Regions from separate parts of the Candidatus Pantoea rara genome, predicted to be linked through region 3. Evidence: predicted binding sites of a transcription regulator. Region 3 holds the regulator's gene; each other region holds the start of a gene.
The links. The regulator LexA, encoded in region 3, represses DNA repair genes until DNA is damaged. The targets are predictions, from matches to a motif close to TNCTGTATGTACATACAGNA.

Region 1: the regulator LexA is predicted to act here: its motif matches at 5,724-5,743, upstream of ACR8BF_RS10680 (metal-dependent hydrolase).
Region 2: the regulator LexA is predicted to act here: its motif matches at 5,578-5,597, upstream of ACR8BF_RS12740 (DNA translocase FtsK 4TM domain-containing protein).

What each region holds. Positions count from the first base shown of each region.
Region 1 is NZ_CP194942.1:2,261,167-2,268,386, reverse strand. Features, by position in the region: gene yddG (aromatic amino acid DMT transporter YddG) at 1-91, opposite strand, end outside; gene nadE (ammonia-dependent NAD(+) synthetase) at 152-976, opposite strand; gene ACR8BF_RS10700 (multidrug effflux MFS transporter) at 1,104-2,297, opposite strand; gene osmE (osmotically-inducible lipoprotein OsmE) at 2,592-2,930, shown strand; gene ACR8BF_RS10690 (DUF6515 family protein) at 2,993-3,379, opposite strand; gene ACR8BF_RS10685 (L-cystine transporter) at 3,569-4,960, opposite strand; gene ACR8BF_RS10680 (metal-dependent hydrolase) at 5,112-5,702, opposite strand; gene kduD (2-dehydro-3-deoxy-D-gluconate 5-dehydrogenase KduD) at 5,842-6,603, opposite strand; gene kduI (5-dehydro-4-deoxy-D-glucuronate isomerase) at 6,620-7,220, opposite strand, start outside.
Region 2 is NZ_CP194942.1:2,675,095-2,682,314, forward strand. Features, by position in the region: gene ACR8BF_RS12730 (replication-associated recombination protein A) at 1-1,238, opposite strand, end outside; gene lolA (outer membrane lipoprotein chaperone LolA) at 1,246-1,857, opposite strand; gene ACR8BF_RS12740 (DNA translocase FtsK 4TM domain-containing protein) at 2,035-5,517, opposite strand; gene lrp (leucine-responsive transcriptional regulator Lrp) at 5,636-6,130, opposite strand; gene trxB (thioredoxin-disulfide reductase) at 6,651-7,220, shown strand, end outside.
Region 3 is NZ_CP194942.1:3,697,938-3,705,157, reverse strand. Features, by position in the region: gene ACR8BF_RS17510 (UTRA domain-containing protein) at 1-55, shown strand, start outside; gene psiE (phosphate-starvation-inducible protein PsiE) at 126-536, shown strand; gene ubiC (chorismate lyase) at 624-1,136, shown strand; gene ubiA (4-hydroxybenzoate octaprenyltransferase) at 1,147-2,031, shown strand; gene plsB (glycerol-3-phosphate 1-O-acyltransferase PlsB) at 2,092-4,515, opposite strand; gene ACR8BF_RS17485 (diacylglycerol kinase) at 4,644-5,012, shown strand; gene lexA (transcriptional repressor LexA) at 5,118-5,732, shown strand; gene dinF (MATE family efflux transporter DinF) at 5,831-7,153, shown strand.

The sequences.
Region 1 (7,220 bases), 1.4 Mb from region 3:
CACTGACGCTGCGCAGCAGACCCACAGTGGTGCTCCAGAGCAGAATGGCGATAAGCCCGATGAGGGTGGCGCGCGAAACGGTGGCAGGCATGCAGCGATCAACAAAATGAATGAGTGAAGCCTCCCTTGCCAGGGCAAAGGAGGCGCAGGATTACTTCCAGAAGTCGTCGAATACCGTGATCGGCGGGCGACGTTTGTGCTCAGTTTTCAGGTACCAGCCTTCGATGATGCGGGCGCTGTCAGGATTGATGCTTTTGCCTTCCAGGTAGTCATCAATCATCTCGTAGGTGACGCCCAGCGCCACTTCATCCTGCAGGCCTGGACGATCATCTTCCAGATCGGCAGTCGGTTTCTTCAGATAGAGATGTTCCGGGCAGCCAAGATGCTTCAGCAGCTGTTTACCCTGACGCTTGTTCAGGCGGAAAAGGGGGTTAATGTCAGTACCGCCATCGCCATATTTGGTGAAGAATCCGGTGACCGCTTCAGCGGCGTGGTCGGTGCCGACTACCACCCCTTTGGTCATACCGGCGATGCTGTATTGCGCTTTCATGCGCTCGCGCGCTTTTTCATTGCCGCGCACGAAATCGGACAGGGTAATACCCGCCTCCTGCAGCGCGCGTTCACTGGCCAGCACGGACTCTTTAATGTTCACCGCCAGGGAACGGTCGGGTTTGATAAAGGCCAGTGCATCCTGACAATCCTGCTCATCTGCCTGCACACCATATGGCAGACGTACAGCAATAAAGGTGTAGTCGTTATCGCCGCTCTCCTGACGCAGTTCGCTGATCGCCGTTTGCGCCAGCTTGCCCGCCAGGGTTGAATCCTGACCGCCGCTAATCCCCAGCACCAGCGTTTTCAGTCCGCTGTGACGTTTCAGATAGGCTTTAAGAAAATCGACGCTGACGCGCACTTCCTGATCGGCGTCGATAGCGGGCTTGACACCCAGTGCTTCAATAATTTCCTGCTGCAGTGACATGAACTTCTCCTCAGGTCAGTGGCCAGTCGGCTCAATGCGAACGTGTTAGTAAAGCTAACGTGCCTTCGTGAAAACAACAAGCTTAAGCGGCAACTGATTGCGGCTAAAGGTTGCGAAATCAGTGAGTTTATAACTGCGGTAGCGGTTTTTTCGCCAGCACGTTAAACATCATAATCGCCATCATAAAGCAGCCAAAAATGGTGGCACACATGCTGAGTACCGAGGTGCCGCCAATGCCGGTGACTGGCACAGTAATCGCACCCAGCGTGAACATGGTGACGCCAATGATCGCCGAGGCGCTGCCTGCGCGATGGCCCTGACTCTGCATCGCCAGCGATGAGGCGGTGGTAGCGATGACCCCATTGCTGGCGATGGTAAAGAACAACGCCACCAGCAGCAGCGCTAACGGTGCGTGAAGCAGCGCGGCCAGCAGCAGCAGGCTGGAGGCAACAAACGCCAGCGTCAATCCGCCTTTCAGCACCCGATATTCGCCCCACAACGGACAGAGGCGGGCGCTGGTCTGCGAAGCAATGATCAGGCCAAACCCGTTGGCCGCAAAGCAGAAGCTAAAGGCCTGGGGCGACAGGCCATAGAGTTGTTGCAGCACGAACGGCGAGGCGCCGATATAGGCGAACATGCCGGACATCATAAAGCCCTGGGTCAGACAGAAGCCCATAAAGGGGCGATGGGTAACCACCTGGCCAAGGGCCGCGTAAGCGGAAAACAGGGATCCCTTGCTGCGGCGTTCTTCGGGCAGGGTTTCATGCAGCTTCCAGCGCGCCAGCAGGATCAGCAGAATAGCAATGCCGCCCAGCACCATGAAGATGCCGCGCCAGTCGACTATCGTCATCAGCACGCCGCCCAGTACCGGCGCGCCAATCGGTGCCAGACCGTTGACCAGCATCAGCAGTGCGAAGAAACGTGTCAGCTCATGGCCGCTGTACATATCGCGTGCAATCGCCCGTGACAGTACTGCGCCGCCCGCACCGGCTAACCCTTCAAACAGCCTTGCCACCAGCAGCTGGTGGATATCCTGCGCCAGCGCACAACCCATCGACGCGATAAACAGTAACACCAGTGACAGAGTCAGCGGGCGCAGTCGGCCAGACTTATCGCTCATCGGGCCAAACAGCAGCTGGCCAAAGCCCAGACCCAGCAGACCGGCGGTCAGACTCAGCTGCGCGGTCGCGGTTTCGGTGTGTAGATCCTGCGCCATCTGCGGCAGAGCAGGCAGATAGAGGTCGATGCAGAGCGGGCCAAGTGCGGCCAGCAGGCCCAGCGTAATGGCATAAACCAGGCGGTTGGAGTGAGCAGGGGTCATTGTTCCTCGGGATAGTCAGCGATGGGATGAACAGAAAGCGGGCAAGAGAACAGGGGCAGGCAACGTGACCGCCACACTTATCTGCACCTGTGCCGATAGAGTGGAGATAGCTGAAATCGTCTCGCTTTCGTAGCCTGCTTCGGCAGGAAGTATACGGCGGCGCTGACAGTAAAACAGCCATCTTTACGAAATGCTGACATTTGCCTTGCCACTAATTGTTCCTCATAAACTTGATAAATCAGCATTTATGTTCCAGGCTTGTTTCCACATGGACAATCAATGAGGAACAACAAGATGAATAAAGTGATGGGATGTATCGCTGCGGCGCTGACGCTGGCTGCACTGTCTGGTTGTACGACTTATGATCGTGCGGAAAGCTACGTGACTAAGCCAGTGGTAAAGGATGTTAAAAAGGGTATGACCCGTGATCAGGTTCGTCAGATCGCCGGTACGCCTTCTACTGAAATCACTATGGTTCACGCGCGCGGCACCTGCCAGACTTATGTTCTGGGTCAGCGCGATGGTAAAGCTCAGACTTACTTCGTGAGCTACAACGACACCGGCCGTGTGATGAACTACGGCTTCCAGAGCTGTGCGGAATATGACACCGATCCGCAGGTTCAGCAGCAGTAATCGCCACCCTGAATAGCAAACGGCCCGTCATGATGACGGGCCGTTTTTCGTTGTGGCGCTGACTACAATCCTGCCGGGCGTGGCACCTCAACATAATTGCCGTCTATCTGCCGCTGGTAGAAGTGACCCGCCTGCACATAGAAGCGTTTGCCGTTAAAGTCGAGTACCCGCATTTCACTGCTGACCCGCGACTCTGCAGGCGGCTCTACCATGACATACTCCTCACCGTGCCGCTGATAATAACTGCCGTTTAGCAGGTAGTAAGTCAGGCCGCCTATCAGTACCGCAGTAGCGGCCTCAGGCAAAAAGCGCATCGGCCCAGGCCGGTCCCAGTGAGGGCCGGGTCCGCCATGTCGGCCCCATCCCGGGCCCCAGTCGCCAGGATGGGCGAAAGCCAGAGCAGGTGTCAGAAGTGTCAGGGTCAGAAGCGAGGCGATTATCTTTTTCATCCGGTGTTCTCCTCCTAAGACTGGGTGCAGAATTCGCCTTTTATTGGGCAAAGACAAGCACTAAAGCGCGGATTTTTCCTCTGTTTACCATGCTTAACGCTTTCTTAACGGCATCGCCATCAATGGGGGAGATTGTGGAGAAGAGAGACAGAAAAAAACCTGGCGCGGGCGCGCCAGGTTTAAGGCAGATTAACGGTGCGCCAGCTCGGCGTTGTCGTCACTTTCCAGTACGCGTTTATCGGTCATTCCTAACCAGCGGCTGGTCAGGGAACCTGCAGTCATTGAACCATTGACGTTCAGTGCGGTACGCCCCATATCAATCAGCGGCTCAATCGAGATCAGCAGCGCCACCAGGGTCACCGGCAAGCCCATCGCAGGCAGGACAATCAGTGCAGCAAAGGTGGCACCACCGCCGACACCGGCAACGCCTGCTGAGCTCAGCGTGACTATCCCGACCAGTGTCGCAATCCACAACGGGTCAAATGGGTTGATCCCAACCGTTGGCGCAACCATCACGGCCAGCATGGTCGGGTAGAGACCGGCACAGCCGTTCTGACCGATTGTGGCACCAAAGGATGCCGCGAAGCTGGCAATCGACTCAGGCACGCCAAGACGTCGGGTCTGGGTCTCAACGCTCAGTGGGATGCTGGCTGCGCTTGAGCGACTGGTGAAGGCGAAAGTGATTACCGGCCACACTTTGCGGAAGAAGCGCATCGGGTTGATACCATTGACCGACAGCAGCAGGGCATGAACACCAAACATGATGGCAAGGCCAAGGTAAGAGGCGACCACAAAGCTGCCCAGCTTGATAATGTCCTGCAGGTTAGAACCGGCAACCACTTTGGTCATCAGCGCCAGCACACCATATGGCGTGAGCTTCATGACTAAACGCACCAGCTTCATCACCCAGGACTGCAGCGTGTCGATCGCTACCAGCACGCGCTGGCCTTTAACTTCATCATCTTTCAGCAACTGCAGCGCAGCCACACCCAGGAAAGCGGCAAAGATGACGACGCTGATGATCGAGGTCGGACTGGCTCCGGTCAGATCGGCAAACGGATTTTTCGGGATAAAGGAGAGCACCAGCTGCGGCACAGTCAGGTCAGCGACTTTGCCGACGTAGTTGCTCTGGATCGCACTAAGACGTGCGGTCTCCTGCACGCCCTGCACCAGACCTTCCGCGCTCAGACCAAACAGGCCGGTGACGAAGACGCCGACCAGCGCCGAGATCGCGGTGGTAAACAGCAGAACACCGATAGTCAGTACGCTGATTTTTCCCAGCGACGAGGCGTTATGCAGACGGGCGACCGCACTCAGAATGGAAACGAACACCAGCGGCATGACTACCATCTGCAGCAATTGAACATAGCCATTACCGACGATGTTAAACCAGCTGATCGACTCTTTAACCACTGCGCTGTTTTCGCCATAGATCAACTGCAATGCCAGGCCGAACAGTACGCCGATCACCAGACCGGTCAGCACTTTTTTCGACAGGCTCCAGTTCTGACGGCTGAAGCGGGAGAGTAATACCAGCAGCACCACAAAGGCTACGATATTAAGCGTAAGAGGAAGGTCCATGCTGAAACTCCAGAGTAATGCGGCCTTCCGTCACGGGAAGGCCGCATAATGTTAATCACGAATTAAGACAGCATGAATGGTAACAGCAGGCGCAGAGGGTGCCTTATATCCAAATGGCATGGTTTATAACTTAATGGCTTTTTTCGCGCTTTTATTGCGCAGTATGACTGGAAATCAATCGCCCAACGCCATTTTGTAGCGTATCGAACAGCTGGGATGGCCAGCCGTTTGCACCAAAAGATGGCATCCCCACCGGAAACCACAGCGCATAGCCCACCAGTCCCAGACACAATGCCCGCTCCAGCTGATTGCCCTTCTGGCTGCGCAGAATCGGCAGGCGGAAGCGCCAGCGGCAGGGCCACAGCAGTGGAACCCCGGCGGGCGTCAGCATATCGGCCACTATATGGCTAAGGTACCCCAGCGTCAGCCCCTGAAGAACATCGGCCGGTATCGGTGACGACTGAGGCAGGTTAATCTGAAAAAGCCACAATCCGGCGGCAATCGCCAGCAAACTGTGGGTAAATCCCCGGTGGCCGAACGCGCGTGCAATAGGATGAGAGAGCCAGCTGAGTCGCTGTCCCAGCAGAGATTTAGGGTGATCGATATCGGGTAGCAGACAAGTCAGCAGTGCTGAGGGAACAAGATGCCACCAGTCGGCCTGAGCCAGCACAGGTGTCAGCTCAGCACGCTTGGAAAAAATAGCGCTGGCAATGGCAAAAATGATGTGGCCTTCGCCCGTCATGATAGAACCTGGTTACAAAGAAACTGTCGATGCATCCAGTATAGGGATTTATCCAGTAAATGAGAACATGTGACGCTGTAACGAAGCATGAATATTATTAATAAGGCGGACAGCGATGAAACACTGTCCGCCCGAAAGACTAACGCGCCAGCCACCCACCATCGACTGCCAGCGTGTAACCATTAACGTAATCAGAAGCAGCAGAGGCAAGGAAGACCACCGGGCCCATCATGTCATCAGGCACGCCCCAGCGTCCGGCCGGAATGCGGCACAGGATTTCTTCGCTGCGGGACTCATCATTTCTCAGCTGCTCGGTATTGTTGGTCGCCATGTAGCCGGGTGCGATGGCATTGACGTTAATGCCATGCTTTGCCCACTCGTTCGCCATGAGACGGGTCAGTCCCATTACGGCACTTTTTGAAGCGGTATAAGAGGGCACCCGGATTCCACCCTGGAAAGAGAGCATGGAGGCGATATTGATAATCTTGCCGCCGCGACCCTGCGCGATAAACTGACGGGCAACCTGCTGCGAAAGGAAAAACAGGCTCTTGCTGTTGATGTTCATCACATCATCCCAGTCCTGCTCGCTGAAATTCAGTGCGTCTTCACGCCGGATAATGCCGGCATTGTTGACCAGAATGTCAATTTTGCCTGCCACCGCCACCGCCTGTTCAACCACAGAGGCCACCACACTGGTCTGCATCAGGTCGGCCTGCACCGGCCAGAAGCGGCGACCCAGCGCCTCGACTTTGCCCTGGGTATCATCCGGGCCATCACGGTTAACGCCGACGATATCACAGCCCGCCTGCGCCAGACCCAGCGCCATACCTTGCCCCAGACCGGTGTTACAGCCGGTCACCAGCGCCACTTTACCTTCCAGGTTAAACGTGTTCAGTACCATGGTATTTCTCCTCTGTTCAGCGAAGCTCGCTGATTTTGACGTGGTCCATGTCATCAAAGACCTGATTTTCACCCACCATGCCCCAGATAAAGGTGTAACGCTGGGTGCCAACACCGGCATGAATAGACCAGCTGGGCGATATCACCGCCTGCTCGTTGTGTACCAGCAGATGGCGGGTTTGCTGCGGTTGCCCCATCATGTGGAAGACGGCGCTCTCTTCGCTCATATCGAAGTAGAAGTAGACTTCCATGCGACGTTCGTGGGTGTGGCAGGGCATGGTGTTCCACAGGCTGCCTTCATCCAGTTTGGTTAAGCCCATGGTGAGCTGGCAGGTCGGCAGCACGTCCGGCACGATGAATTTGTTAATGGTGCGGCGGTTGGAGGTCGCGGCATCACCCAGCGTTGCGGTGGCAGCCTCCTGCAGCGTAATTTTCTTGTCCGGGAAGGTGCTGTGTGCGGGCGCACTGTTGTAATAAAATTTGGCGGGCTGAGACGGATTCAGGCTGCGGAACAGCAGGTTGCGCGCACCTTTGCCAATGTAGAGTGCCTCTTCCTGGCCGATTTCCCACGCTTTCCCATCAACTTCTACCAGCCCCGGGCCGCCAATATTGATCATG
Region 2 (7,220 bases), 1.0 Mb from region 3:
GTGCTGGCCAGTTCCCTGGGAAAATAGACTTCACCGGCGGCATAGGCATTGGTTTCGTCATGAGCATAACGATACTCTTTGCCCAGCCCCATCTCTTTCATCAGCTTAGTCGGCGCGTTACGCAGATGTTCCGGCACATCGTAATCGGGATGGTCGCGTGCATCACGCATCGCGGCTTTAAACGCGTTGTAGACCGCATTACTTTTCGGCGCACAGGCCAGATAAACAATGGCCTGTGCGATGGCGCGTTCCCCTTCTGCCGGACCGACGCGCGTGAAGCAATCCCAGGCTGCAATCGCCACCTGCATACCGCGCGGATCGGCATTGCCGACATCTTCCGAGGCGATAGCCAGCAACCGGCGTGCCACATAGAGCGGATCGCCGCCCGCGGTGATGATGCGCGCATACCAGTAGAGCGCCGCATCGGGCGCGGAGCCACGTACTGATTTGTGCAAAGCCGAAATCAGATCGTAAAAACGATCGCCTTTATTATCAAAACGCGCGGATCGCTCACCCGAGACTTCGTTAAGTAACTGCGGCGTCAGTTCACGCTGACCCGAGTCGGTGATTTCGGCCATATCCGCCATCATTTCCAGCGTATTCAGTGCCCGGCGTGCATCACCATTAACCAGTTCAGCAATCATCCTGCGGGTGTTATCTGGCAGCACAATGCCACTGTCGCCATAGCCCCGCGCGTTATCCTGCATCGCCTGATCCAGCACCTGCTCTATATCTTCGAGCGTGAGTGACTTCAGCAGGTAAACGCGGGCACGAGACAGCAAGGCGGAGTTAAGTTCAAAAGAGGGGTTTTCAGTGGTCGCACCAATAAAAGTAATGGTGCCATCTTCAATATGGGGAAGAAAAGCATCCTGCTGGCTCTTGTTAAACCGATGGACCTCATCCACAAACAGGATCGTGCGCCGCCCGGCGTTTTTATTCTGTCTGGCGCGCTCAATCGCCTCACGGATCTCTTTGACGCCTGAGGTAACAGCTGAGATACGCTCGACATCGGCATTACCGTAATGCGCGATGATCTCAGCCAGCGTAGTCTTGCCAGTCCCAGGCGGTCCCCACAGGATCATTGAATGCAGGTGCCCTGCTTCAATCGCGCGTGGCAGAGGTTTGCCCGCGCCCAGCAAATGCTGCTGACCAATATACTGTTTCAATGTTTCTGGCCGCATACGCGCGGCCAGAGGTTTGAAATTCTCGGTGGAAAAATCCAGGGACAGGTTACTCACCGTGACCTCACTGACGTTGGTCGTCCACCGTCACGCCTTTTGGCGGTGTGAACGTGAATTTATCCGGACTGATAGCGCCATTCTGCTGGCTTTTCAGCTGGTAATCGCTGCGCTGACCATCCTGCTCGATAGCACTGAAGCGATTAATGGTTCCGCTGGACGTCACCTGGATAGTGAACTGTTTCAGGTTGCCGTCACTGTTTTTCGGTGTCAGTTCGAAATTGTCACCCTGCTGTTTGATGTTGTACTGCTTCCAGTCGTTTGACTGGTTACGGGCAATCAGCATAAACGGCGTGTTGCTGGTCGCATTCTGCAAAAGGCTTACTGTCGCCTGCTCAACAAACGGATTGTAGAACCACAGCGATTTACCGTCGGAAATGATAATGCTTTCGTCCGGCGCGGTCATATGCCAGTTAAACAGGCTGGGACGTTTTACCCACAATTCACCTTCGCCGTCCTGTACATTCGCGCCGCTGCTGTCGGTCACTTTTTGGGTGAAGCTGGCGTGGAAGCTGCTGACCTTGTTCAGGCGCTGTTGCAGATCACTGGAAGCATCAGCCAATACGCTGGCTGAAGAAAAGGTGGCCAACAGGCCCAGAGCGATTATGCGTAATTTCATCTGCTTCAATTCCTTATTTAAACGTTCCCATGGATAACTGCATTAAGCCTGGTCGCCGCTCCGCCATCAGAACAGAGGAAAAAACCGAAAGCTGATTCAGATATGGGGCTTAACCGTATAAAAACAATGAGCCAGTCGGAACTGGCTCAGTGAGTAATGTTTCAAAACATTTAACCGCTACATATCGTGTGGCGGCGGCGACAGCACTTCACGGTTACCATTGTGGCCTGGTGCAGAAACGATACCCTGCGCTTCCATCTGCTCAATGATACGTGCCGCACGGTTATAACCGATGCGGAACTGACGCTGAACGCCTGAAATTGACGCACGACGTTTATCAACCACAAAGCCGACTGCCTGATCGAATAGCGGATCAAGCTCTTCATCACTGTCAATGCCACCGGCATTTTCGCTCTCTTCGCCCGCCGTAATGCTGTCGATATATTGCGGACGACCACGCGCCTTCCAGTCCTGAACCACGGCATGGACTTCCTGGTCACGAACAAACGCGCCGTGAACACGAATCGGCAATGAGGAGTTTGGCGGCATGTAGAGCATGTCACCCATACCCAACAGTGACTCCGCGCCGCCCTGATCGAGAATAGTACGGGAGTCAATCTTGCTCGAAACGGTAAAAGCAATACGCGTCGGGATGTTTGCTTTGATCAGGCCGGTGATCACGTCTACCGATGGACGCTGTGTGGCCAGCACCAGATGGATACCCGCGGCACGGGCTTTCTGTGCCAGACGCGCAATCAGCTCTTCCACCTTTTTACCTACTGCCATGATCAGGTCGGCAAACTCATCGACCATCACGACGATATAAGGCAGTTTTTCCAGGAACGGCGGCGTCATATCCATGCTGTCGCCCGGCTTCCAGAATGGATCCGGAATAGGACGCCCCATCGCTTCAGCCTGTTCCACTTTTTCGTTGTAACCGGCCAGATTACGCACGCCCAGCGCCGACATCAGCTTATAGCGACGTTCCATTTCACCGACGCTCCAGCGCAGCGCATTGGCCGCATCTTTCATGTCTGTGACGACTTCAGTCAGCAGGTGCGGAATGCCTTCATAGACCGACAGCTCCAGCATTTTCGGGTCGATCATGATAAAGCGGACTTCTTCCGGCGTCGCCTTATAGAGCATGCTGATAATCATGGCGTTCACGCCCACGGATTTACCGGAACCGGTGGTACCGGCAACCAGTAAGTGTGGCATTTTCGCCAGATCGGCCACCACCGGCTGACCCGCAATGTCTTTACCCAGCACCACAGCCAGCGGTGATGGATTGTCGCGGAATTTAGGACAGTCCAGCACTTCACGCAGATAGACAGTCTGACGATGTTTATTAGGCAGTTCCAGACCCACGTAAGGCTTGCCGGGAATGACTTCTACCACACGCACCGCGACCGTGGACAGTGAACGCGCTAAATCGCGCGACAGGTTGGAGATGCGCGCTGCTTTCACACCTGGCGCCAGATCGAGTTCAAAACGGGTGATAACCGGGCCAGGCGAGATGCCAACCACCTCAGCTTTGACACGATAATCGCCCAGACGCGATTCAACCAGACGGGCTGTCTGCTCCAGCGAGAACATATCAACCGGCTCTTCCTCGACAGGAGGCGCGGTCAACAGATCCAGCGAAGGCAGTGGCGTGGAGGGCATCTCCAGCGGCTGCTCATGACGCATCAGGAACGGATGAATCAGGCTGTCGTGCAGTGAAGGTTTCGCTTCTTCCACCGGCTGAACCGGTGCTGCGGCTGGCGAGCCATAAGCGGGCGCTGCAGGCGCAGCATAAACCGGTTCGGCTGGTGCTGAAGGTGCACTGTAGGCAGGCTCTGCCGGCGCAAAACTGGCAGGCGCAGGCACCTGAGCAGGTGCCTGCGGTTGTGAAACCTCACTTACCTGCTGCCACGGTTCGTGTGAAACCGCAGGGGCTTCCGGCTCTGGCGTCGCAGCAATGGTAAACAGCGGTTCAGACGGACCGTCATCCACCAGATCTTTCATCGGTGAAAAATCAAATGCGGAGGCGGTATCAATATTAAATACTGGCTCTTTTCTGACTTCCGGCTCATAGCGCTGCTGCTGCTGATCGGCGAACTGACGCGCCAGGGCATCCTGCTGCTGCGCATCCTGCTCATCTTCCTCGTCCTGCTGCCAGCTGGTGCCATAGCGCTGCTGCTGTTCAGACTGGAAAGCCTGACGCAGTTCAGCCTGCTGCAGCGCGTCTTCAGTATCAGGTGCAGTGGAAACCGATCCAGCCGGAACCGTTTCACTTCCTTCCGTTTTGGCTTTCTCTTCAGCCATGCGCTGAGAAGGCAACTTAATGCCATAAGAGGCCAGCTCACGTCGTGTAGGCAATTTTACCGGATTCGGACGCGGCAGCGCCGGACCGATACCCTGTTTAACCTGCGGGTTGAGAGAAGTTTCAGGCGCTAAATCGAACACGGGTGCTGTACGCGTTGTCGCCTGAGCTGCCGTTGCAGCAACGGCTGCCGCAGCTGCAGGAGCCGCAGGGACGGCTGGCGTGTCACGCCAGTTCCCCATTTTAGGTTCGTCCTCGTCATAAGCACTAAACGACGGCGCAACCGGCGCGTCGTCCGGCATTTCAAAGTGATAACGCGGTGATGAGGTCACAGGGGCAGAAGCACTCTGAGCCGGAGTCGGAACAGTCGCTGCACCATAGGATGCGGGCGCGCTCTGTTCGGCCGCAGTTGCAGGTTGTGCCGTCGGCGATGCAGGCATTGCTGCAGGAGCAGATGCCGTAAACGCAGGAACAGCAGACGCTGCAACAGCGGCAGGCGCAGGTGTTACCGGAGCGAGAGTCACCTCTGCGGCTTCCGCAGTTGCCGCTACCGCCGCACTGGTTGCAGCTGCCGCTTTAGCCAGTAACGGATCGGGCTGTGACGGCGCAGACTCAGGGGCTGCACGTGGGGCTGAAAGCAGCACATCATCATCGTGATCGGCCGCATGCAGCTCAGGGACATCCGCGTATTCACGTGCGTCCTGCTCATCATCCTCTTCCTGCCAGGGTTCATCGTGACGTGAGCGGTTGCTGGCAAACGTCAGCACACCCATCACCACGCCACCAATTCTTTCTGCGATGGTGAGCCATGACCAGCCCGTGTAAAGGGTAATGCCCGCCGCCCAGACGCAAAGCAGCATCAGCGTGCCGCCAGCCGGACTGAACCAGGGGGCAATTGCATTACTCACCAGGCTGCCAATCACGCCACCCGACGCGAAGTACCAGATATCATCGGCGTTCAGCGCCGCCATACCACAGGTCGTCACCACCAGCGCAAGGACGCCAATTAAGCGTAGCCCAACGGCAAAGTAGTCAAAGTAGTCCTGGCTGTCGCGCTGACGGAAAGCAATCCAGCACAGACCCAGGATGACGGGAGGAATGGCGTACGCCATCACACCAAAGATGAAGAGTAAGGTGTCAGCCAGCCAGGCACCAACGCTGCCGCCGATATTATGGATAGGTTCATGCCAGGCCGTTTGCGACCAGCTTGGGTCGGAAGGGTTAAAACTGACCAGTGAAACCATCAGGTAGATGGCAAACAGCGCCACCAGAATAAGCAACGCTTCAAGCAGACGACGTCCACTGCTCAGCGATTGTAACGAAACGTCTTTATCTTCTGTATATTCCTGGCTCAAGAGGACTCTCCAGGTGCCTGTAAAGTAAGAAGCAACAGCGTCGGGCAAGCCCGACGCTGATCCTGTATGAATTCACAGGAGTGTACCGAAATCTCACAGGTTTTGCACCTGCCCCGCATCAGCGAGTTTTGATCACCAGTCGATTGCTCTGTTTGACCTCTTCCATCACCACATAAGTTCGCGTGTCGTTTACGCCCGGCAGGCGCAACAGGGTTTCACCCAGCAGCTTACGATAGGCAGACATATCAGGTACGCGCGTTTTCAGCAGGTAGTCGAAATCGCCGGAAACGAGGTGACACTCTTGAGTTTCCTCAAGTTTTTGCACAGCGGCGTTAAATTGCTCAAACACATCCGGCGCACCACGATTCAGAGTAATCTCAACAAATACCAGCAGAGACGCATCCAGATAGTGCGGGTTCAACTGCGCGGTATAGCCAAGAATAAATCCCTGACGTTCGAGACGACGCACGCGCTCAAGACATGGCGTAGGCGATAAGCCTACGCGTTTGGAAAGCTCTACGTTTGAAATGCGACCATCTTTCTGAAGTTCATTCAGAATGTTCCTGTCAATTCTGTCTAGGTCTTTCCCGGGGCGTTTCTTATTGTCTACCATTATTATTGTCTCTCTTAATTCCTTCCCTTTACCTGCCACGCCCTGAAAACGCTCATTGTTCGGGGCATTTCTGAAGTGAGCTAACAGAGCCTGTGATCTGACACCTATCGATATGACGTATGGTGTCTGTCCACATCATGCGTCATTATCCATATCAGGCTGCTTTTATTCGGCGTTAAGTGCAAAACAGGCGAGGAAAATCTGTTTTGTTCCGATAAATGTTATTCGCTTCTGATAATGTTTTCGCAAAAGCGCAGGCGATTGTCAAAGTAAAATCACCAAATTCAGGACAAGATGCCAGACAGACCGCTGGGTATCTGTTTTTAAATGAGTATTTTTCCACTATTGCACTGCTTCAACCCGAGTTTTGCCCCCTTTTGGCGCATTGACCAGGCAAAACCGCCGCTCATCGTCTACGCCGTTTGCAGCTATCGTTAACAAAATTGGCTAAGCCTTGTCATTGTCGCCGGATATTCCCTACAATCGCAGGTTATGTCAGCCGAATGAAACTGAGGAACGCATGAGTACGGGCAAACACAGTAAGTTACTCATTCTGGGCTCCGGCCCAGCGGGTTATACCGCAGCCGTTTATGCTGCACGCGCCAACCTGAACCCGGTGCTAATCACCGGTCTGGAAAAAGGCGGACAGCTGACCACCACTACTGAAGTAGAGAACTGGCCGGGCGACCCGCATGATCTGACAGGTCCATCGCTGATGGAGCGCATGCATGAGCATGCCGAAAAATTTAATACTGAGATCATTTTCGACCATATTCACACCGTCGATCTGCAGAACCGTCCGTTCCGCCTCACTGGCGACAGCGGCGAATACACTGCGGATGCGCTGATCATTGCTACAGGTGCATCAGCGCGTTACCTGGGCCTGCCTTCTGAAGAGGCATTTAAAGGTAAAGGCGTCTCTGCCTGCGCAACCTGTGACGGCTTCTTCTATCGTAATCAGAAAGTCGCGGTGATTGGCGGTGGCAACACGGCCGTTGAAGAAGCGCTCTATCTGGCCAACATTGCGGCTGAAGTGCATCTGATTCACCGTCGTGACAGCTTCCGCGCTGAAAAAATCCTGATCGACCGC
Region 3 (7,220 bases):
CTGCGATTGTGAATACTGGCGCTACGATGCGCTCTGTGTTGATGTGGAGGCCTGAGGAGTTATTGTGATTTGCGTCACACTCGCGCATGATACCGCGCGCTAATAACTCCTTTTAAAGGCGCAACATGAGTGACAAAAATCCTTTGGCCCGCCACCTTGCAACAGTACTGCAATGGGTGCTGAATCTGGGTCTGCTGAGTCTGGCGATCATCCTGATCGTCTTTTTAGGCAAAGAAACTATCCATCTGGCAAACGTGCTGTTTAACACTGGCGAACAGGCTTCCTCCTATCTGCTGATTGATGGCATCGTCATCTATTTCCTCTACTTCGAATTTATCGCCCTGATTGTGAAGTACTTTCAGTCTGGCTATCATTTTCCGCTGCGCTATTTTGTCTATATCGGCATCACGGCCATCATCCGCCTGATTATCGTCGACCATAAAAATCCCTTCGATACGCTCTGCTACTCTGCGGCGATTCTGATTCTGGTGATCACCCTTTGGCTGGCAAACAGCAACCGGCTGAAACGCGAGTAATCTTCCTGCCGTCTGACACGACGGCAGGTGTTCGCATCGCTTCTCTGCGCTAAACTAGCGACCTGAAAATTATCGGGAGTGGTGCTCATGTCGCAAGACGCACTCAGCTTATTACGTTCGCTCATCTGGCTTTCTCCGTCGCAGGCCACTCTGGCGCCGCCATTGCTTGACTGGCTGATGGAGGAAGATTCAATGACGCGCCGTTTTGAACAGCACTGTCAGCGGGTCACGGTTCAGCTGCTGCGTGAAGGTTTTATCGACGCCAGCGAGTTGGGTGAGGAAAGGGCGTTGTTGCCAGACGATGAACGCTTCTGGCTGCGTGAAGTGCTACTGTTCGGCGACGATCAGCCCTGGCTGGCTGGCCGCACGCTGGTGCCGGAAAGCACCCTCAACGGGCCAGAGGCCATGCTGCAACAGCTGGGCACCCGTCCTCTGGGTCGCTATCTCTTCTCCTCGTCGACGCTGACCCGTGATTTTATTGATCCGGGCCAGGTAGAGGGATTGTGGGGACGGCGTTCGCGCCTGCGTCTCTCCGGCAAACCGCTGCTGCTGACTGAACTGTTTTTACCGGCATCGCCGCTTTATCGCGATCTGGTCTGAGGATCCTGTGGTGCAAAATAGCTTAAGTATGAATAAGTGGCGTGCCTATGCTCGCCTGATGCGTATCGACAAACCCATTGGTACGCTGCTGCTGATGTGGCCAACGCTCTGGGCATTATGGCTGGCGGGTATGTCGATTCCGCCACTGCCGGTGCTGGCGGTGTTTGTGGCCGGAGTGATTGTCATGCGTGCGGCTGGTTGTGTGATCAATGACTACGCCGATCGCAAAGTCGATGGTCACGTGGAGCGCACGAAGCACCGGCCACTGGCCAGCGGCGCGGTCAGTTCAAAAGAGGCTAAGCTGCTGTTCGTGATTCTGGCGCTGGTGGCTTTTGCGCTGGTGCTGACCATGAACCTGATGACAATTATGCTCTCCGTCGTGGGGCTGGCGCTGGCGTGGGTGTATCCCTTTATGAAGCGCTATACCCATCTGCCGCAGGTGGTGCTGGGGGCCGCATTTGGCTGGGCGATTCCTATGGCATGGTCCGCAGTTAGTGAGTCCTTACCTCTGGTATGCTGGCTGGTATTTATCGCCAACATCTGCTGGACGGTCGCTTACGACACGCAGTATGCGATGGTGGATCGGGATGATGATCTGAAGATTGGTGTGAAGTCGACGGCGATTTTATTTGGTCGCTTCGACAAGCTGATCATCGGTCTGCTGCAACTGGCGACCCTGCTGCTGATGGCGCTGGTGGGCATGATGCTGCATCTGAACAGTGCCTTCTACTGGACGCTGCTGCTGGCGGCTGCTCTGTTTGTGTATCAGCAAAAGCTGATCGCCGGGCGTGAACGTCAGCCCTGCTTCCAGGCTTTCCTGAATAACAACTACGTCGGGATGGTGCTGTTCCTTGGCGTACTGATGAATACGCCGCCGTTCAGTCAGCTGTTCTGATAGCGTTTCCGGACATAAAAAAGGCGACCTCATGAGGTCGCCTTTTTACTGTGTGCGATGTCAGTCGTGCGCTACCGCGGTTTCAATTGTCATGCGGACATCACTGGTGACAAGGTCAGCCAGGATATGCCAGGTCGCCAGGGTCTGCGCGACATCGGCATCACCGCTGTCGCTGATATATCCTTCATCGCGCAACGTCAGCACCAGCGAGGTAAAGACCGCTTTGTCGAAGAACTCCGGGGCATTGATCCCGTGCAACACTGACAGACGCTGTGCCAGCGTCCGGCTCTCTTTCTCCAGCGTGCCACGGTTAATCGTCGGCTTGGCGCTGAGAATAGAGAAGGTAATGGCATAACGCTGCAGCGTTTCGCGCACGCCAGCAGCCAGCAGTTGCAGCGTGCGATAGCGTGCTGCGGTAAAGCGCAACTCACCCGCTTCGAAGGTAATCAGTCCCTGACGCGCCAGCTCCTGACTCACGTCAGTCAGCAGTTGTGGCAGCTCATCGCTCTGCCAACGCAGGAACAGTTCACTCTTCAGCATCGGGTAGATCAGGCTCACCTGACGCAGCAGTTCCGCTTCGCTCAGCGTCTGATGCTGCTGAACAATGGCAGCAATCAGCGACGGCATCACCAGCATGTGATGAATGTTGTTGCGATAGTAGGTCATCAGCACTGCCTGCTCGCGCGGCAGAATAATGATGTCGCCAATGCTGTCCTTTTCACTCTCAAACTTATTCATACCCATGGCGTGATCGAGCAGCGCTTCCGCTGAGAGATCGGGTACGGTCGCATTTGGCGAGTAAGGCACGTTGCGCAGCAACTGGGTATAGCACTCCAGTTGTTCAATCAGCTGTTCACGGGTTAGTGAGCGCTGACGTGACGCCAGCAGCGCCGTGACACAGAGGTTCATGGCGTTAGCCGCGCCCGCTTCATTGATACGCACCATCAGGCTGGCAGCAATATCGTTGACGGTTGGTGTTAACCAGCTGGGCCGCTGCGGCTCAATCGGATCGATTGCATCGCGCCATTCCGGCACCCGCTTATTGAGATAGTTGACCAGCGGCAGGGGTTCGCCAAAGTTAACGTAACCCTGACCGAGATTGCGCAGCTTGCGTAAGCCGCGCACCATCTGCATAAAGCCTTCTTTCTCTTTCGCTGCACCGCGCAGTTCTTTAGCGTAAGTGCCCACTTCCATCACGTGCTCATAGCCGATGTAGATCGGCACCAGCGTGATGGGGCGATTTCCACCGCGCAGCATCGCCTGCAAGGTCATGGCTAAGGTACCGGTTTTAGGGTCCAGCAGGCGACCGGTACGTGAGCGACCTCCTTCCACAAAATACTCAACCGAATAGCCCCGGGTGAACAGCTCGCCGAGATATTCGCGGAATACCGTGGCGTAGAGCTTGTTGCCTTTAAAGGTACGACGAATGAAGAAGGCGCCCAGACGACGGAAAATCGGGCCAGCTGGCCAGAAGTTGAGATTGATACCTGCGGCAATGTGCGGCGGCACCAGTCCCTGATGATAGAGCACATAGGAAAGCAGCAGATAATCCATGTGGCTGCGATGGCACGGCACATAGACAATCTCGTGGCCATCCTGCGCCAGCTGGCGGACTTTTTCGCCGCCATTGACGTTGATGCCCTGATAGAGCCGACTCCAGAGCCAGCCCATCACGCGGTCAGTTACGCGGATGGCTTCATAGGAGAAGTTTGCCGCAATCTCCTCCATCATCTCGACGGCGTTCTGCTGCGCTTTCTCATGGGAGATTTTTTTGCTGCGTGCTTCATCTTCGACGGCTTTTTCAATCGCTTTGGATTGCAGAAGGCGATTAAACAGATCCTGACGCGCCGGTAAACGCGGGCCGATCGCCGCCATTCGCTGACGGGCAAAATGGATGCGTGCCACGCGAGCCAGTTTCTGGGCAATCGACTTATCTGTACCGTGTTCCGTTGCCATACGGCGCAGTGAGACAGTCGGCGAGAAACGGACAAAACTGTCGCGTCCATGCCAGATTACTGCAAAGAACTTCTGCACCCCGTTCAGCACCCGCAGATGCGGCGTCGCTTCGCCCTGGACTTCACGTCCTGGCGCGCGGCCAAACATCACCGTGACTGGCAGCATCTGAATATCCAGCTTAGGGTTATTGCGATGCAGGTCCAGGTAATCGTGAAAGATTTTCACCGATTCAACGCTGGGCACAAAATAGGGAAAGACGCGCGGGCCATCATGGATAAACACGTGGCGTGGCAACAGTGAACCATCAATCTCCAGCGGAGTGAGTGGGTCGGGCAGATGATGCCGCAGACACTGTGCACGTAAAGTCAGTAAGTCAGCCTTCGAATCGTAAGGCAAAACATACATAATAGGTCGGGTCGGATCCAGACCATGTTCAGACACGGGATCGGCCGGAATGGCCTTACTTTTTACCAAAAAGGAGAGTGGTAAATTAAGTAATTTGTAATAGAGTTTACGCCAACCTGACATAGACAACATGAAGCCTCTTGTTAGCAAAGCGCCGCAAGCATATCAGAAAGCGCAGCGAAGATCTGTGGTGGTGCCAATTGCACGCAGCCCAGACATTGACGTCAATCCGATGAAAGGGTTCCCACATCATGGCAAATAATGCCACCGGACTTATCAGAATAGTAAAAGCCGCAGGCTACTCATGGCAGGGACTGCGAGCCGCCTGGCAACATGAAGCGGCGTTTCGGCAGGAAGCGCTGGCTGCACTGGCCGCTATTATTATCGCGTGCTGGCTGGATGTCGATGTGATCGCCCGCATCCTTATGATTGGGGTGGTGGTGCTGGTGGTCATTGTCGAAATCCTCAATAGCGCCATTGAAGCGGTGGTCGATCGCATCGGTCAGGAGCATCATCCGCTGGCGGGCCGCGCAAAAGACATGGGCTCGGCAGCGGTGCTGATCAGCATCATACTGGCCCTGTTTGTCTGGGTCGCGCTGCTCTGGACACATTTGCGATAGCCCTTCCACAACGCGCCTGAGGGCGCGTTTTACCTGACAATCGGTTTCCATTTCGCCAATACCTGTATATACTCACAGCGACTGTATAAACAACCAGGGGGCGGGATGAAAGCATTAACCAGCAGGCAGCAGCAGGTCTATGACCTGATTCGCGACCATATTTCTTCAACGGGCATGCCGCCTACGCGTGCAGAGATTGCCGCGCAGCTGGGCTTCCGTTCGCCAAATGCGGCAGAAGAGCATCTGAAAGCGCTGGCGCGCAAAGGCGTCATCGAGATCGTTTCTGGTGCTTCGCGCGGCATTCGTCTGTTAATGGAAGAAGAAGCCTCTGAAGGGCTGCCACTGATTGGCCGTGTTGCAGCCGGTGAGCCGATCATGGCGCAGGAACATATCGAAACCCATTACAAGGTCGATCCAGGCCTGTTCAAACCATCTGCTGACTTCCTGCTGCGCGTCAGCGGAATGTCTATGAAAGATATCGGGATTATGGATGGCGACCTGCTCGCGGTACATAAAACCCAGGATGTGCGCAACGGCCAGGTTGTTGTTGCCCGCATTGATGATGAAGTCACCGTTAAACGCTGGAAAAAGCAGGGTGCTATCGTGCACCTTTTGCCTGAAAACAGTGATTTCGACCCGATTGTTGTCGATACCCGTGCTCAGTCGCTGACTATTGAAGGTCTGGCGGTTGGCGTGGTCCGTAACGGCGAGTGGCTCTGATTCTGAGGGCTGCGTGCATTCGCCTTTTCTGATGCTATTCTGTCTGCCCTAATTTTGTCGCCTGCTTTACTGCAGCGACACTGAGCACGGAACGGCGAATGCGCTTTGTCACGGCAACGGATAAAAATCTCTGGCGGCTTGCGCTGCCGATGATCCTTTCAAATATCACCGTTCCCTTACTGGGGGTGGTCGATACTGCAGTTATTGGTCATCTCGACAGCCCTGTCTATCTTGGCGGGGTTGCGGTCGGGACAACAGTGACCAGCTTCCTGTTTATGCTGCTGCTTTTCCTTCGAATGAGTACCACTGGCCTTACGGCACAGGCGTTTGGTGCGGGCGATAAAACCGCTCTGGCACGTGCACTGGCACAGCCGCTGATCATTGCGTTGCTGGCAGGTGTCCTGTTCATCGCTTTACGTTATCCGATTATCCAGCTGGCGACCCACCTGGTTGGTGGCAATCCCGATGTTCTTGAACAGGCGGCACTGTTTATTCAGATTCGCTGGCTCAGTGCGCCTGCAACCCTGGCAAACCTGGTGATTCTGGGCTGGCTGCTGGGCGTGCAGTATGCCCGCGCGCCGGTGATCCTGCTGGTGGTGGGCAATCTGGTTAACATCGTGCTCGATCTCTGGCTGGTGATGGGGTTGCACTGGGGTGTCGCGGGTGCGGCAACCGCCACGGCGCTGGCGGAGTACATCACGCTGGGCGTCGGCGGTATTATGGTCTGGCGGGTGTTAAAGCTGCGCGGTATTACGTTTAATCTGCTGAAGCAGAGCTGGCGCGGTGACAGCGGCCGGCTGCTGCGCCTCAACCGGGATATCATGCTGCGCTCTCTGATGCTGCAGCTCTGTTTTGCCTCGCTCACCGTGCTGGGTGCGCGGCTGGGTCCGGATGTGGTAGCGGTTAACGCAGTATTACTGATGTTCATTACCTTTACTGCCTACGCGCTGGATGGTTTTGCCTACGCGGTTGAAGCTTTTGCCGGCGAAGCACATGGCGCAAAAGATGGCAGTAAATTGCAGCAGGTCTGGCACTCAGCCTGTCGGCAGGCGCTGGTGGTAGCGCTGTTCTTCTCGCTGGCTTATGCCATTTTTGGCCCGCAGATTGTCACCCTGCTGACCTCTCTTCAGTCACTGCAGCAGACAGCAGACCGCTATCTGGTCTGGCAGATAATCATGCCGCTGATCGGCGTCTGGTGTTATCTGCTGGATGGGATGTTCATTGGCGCGACGCGCGGACGTGAGATGCGTAACAGCATGGTCGTGGCAGCGGCAGGCTACTTTCTGACGTTGCTCAGCATACCGATGCTGGGCAATCACGGCCTGTGGCTGGCGGTGACGGTTTTCCTGGCGCTGCGCGGCCTGTCACTGTGGCTCATCTGGCGTAAGCACTGGCGTCATAACAGCTGGTTTGACGCCTGATTCTGCAGAGGCTGGCCCAGGTTGATACGGATTATTCTGTATTATTCCATGGTTATGAAATTGGCTA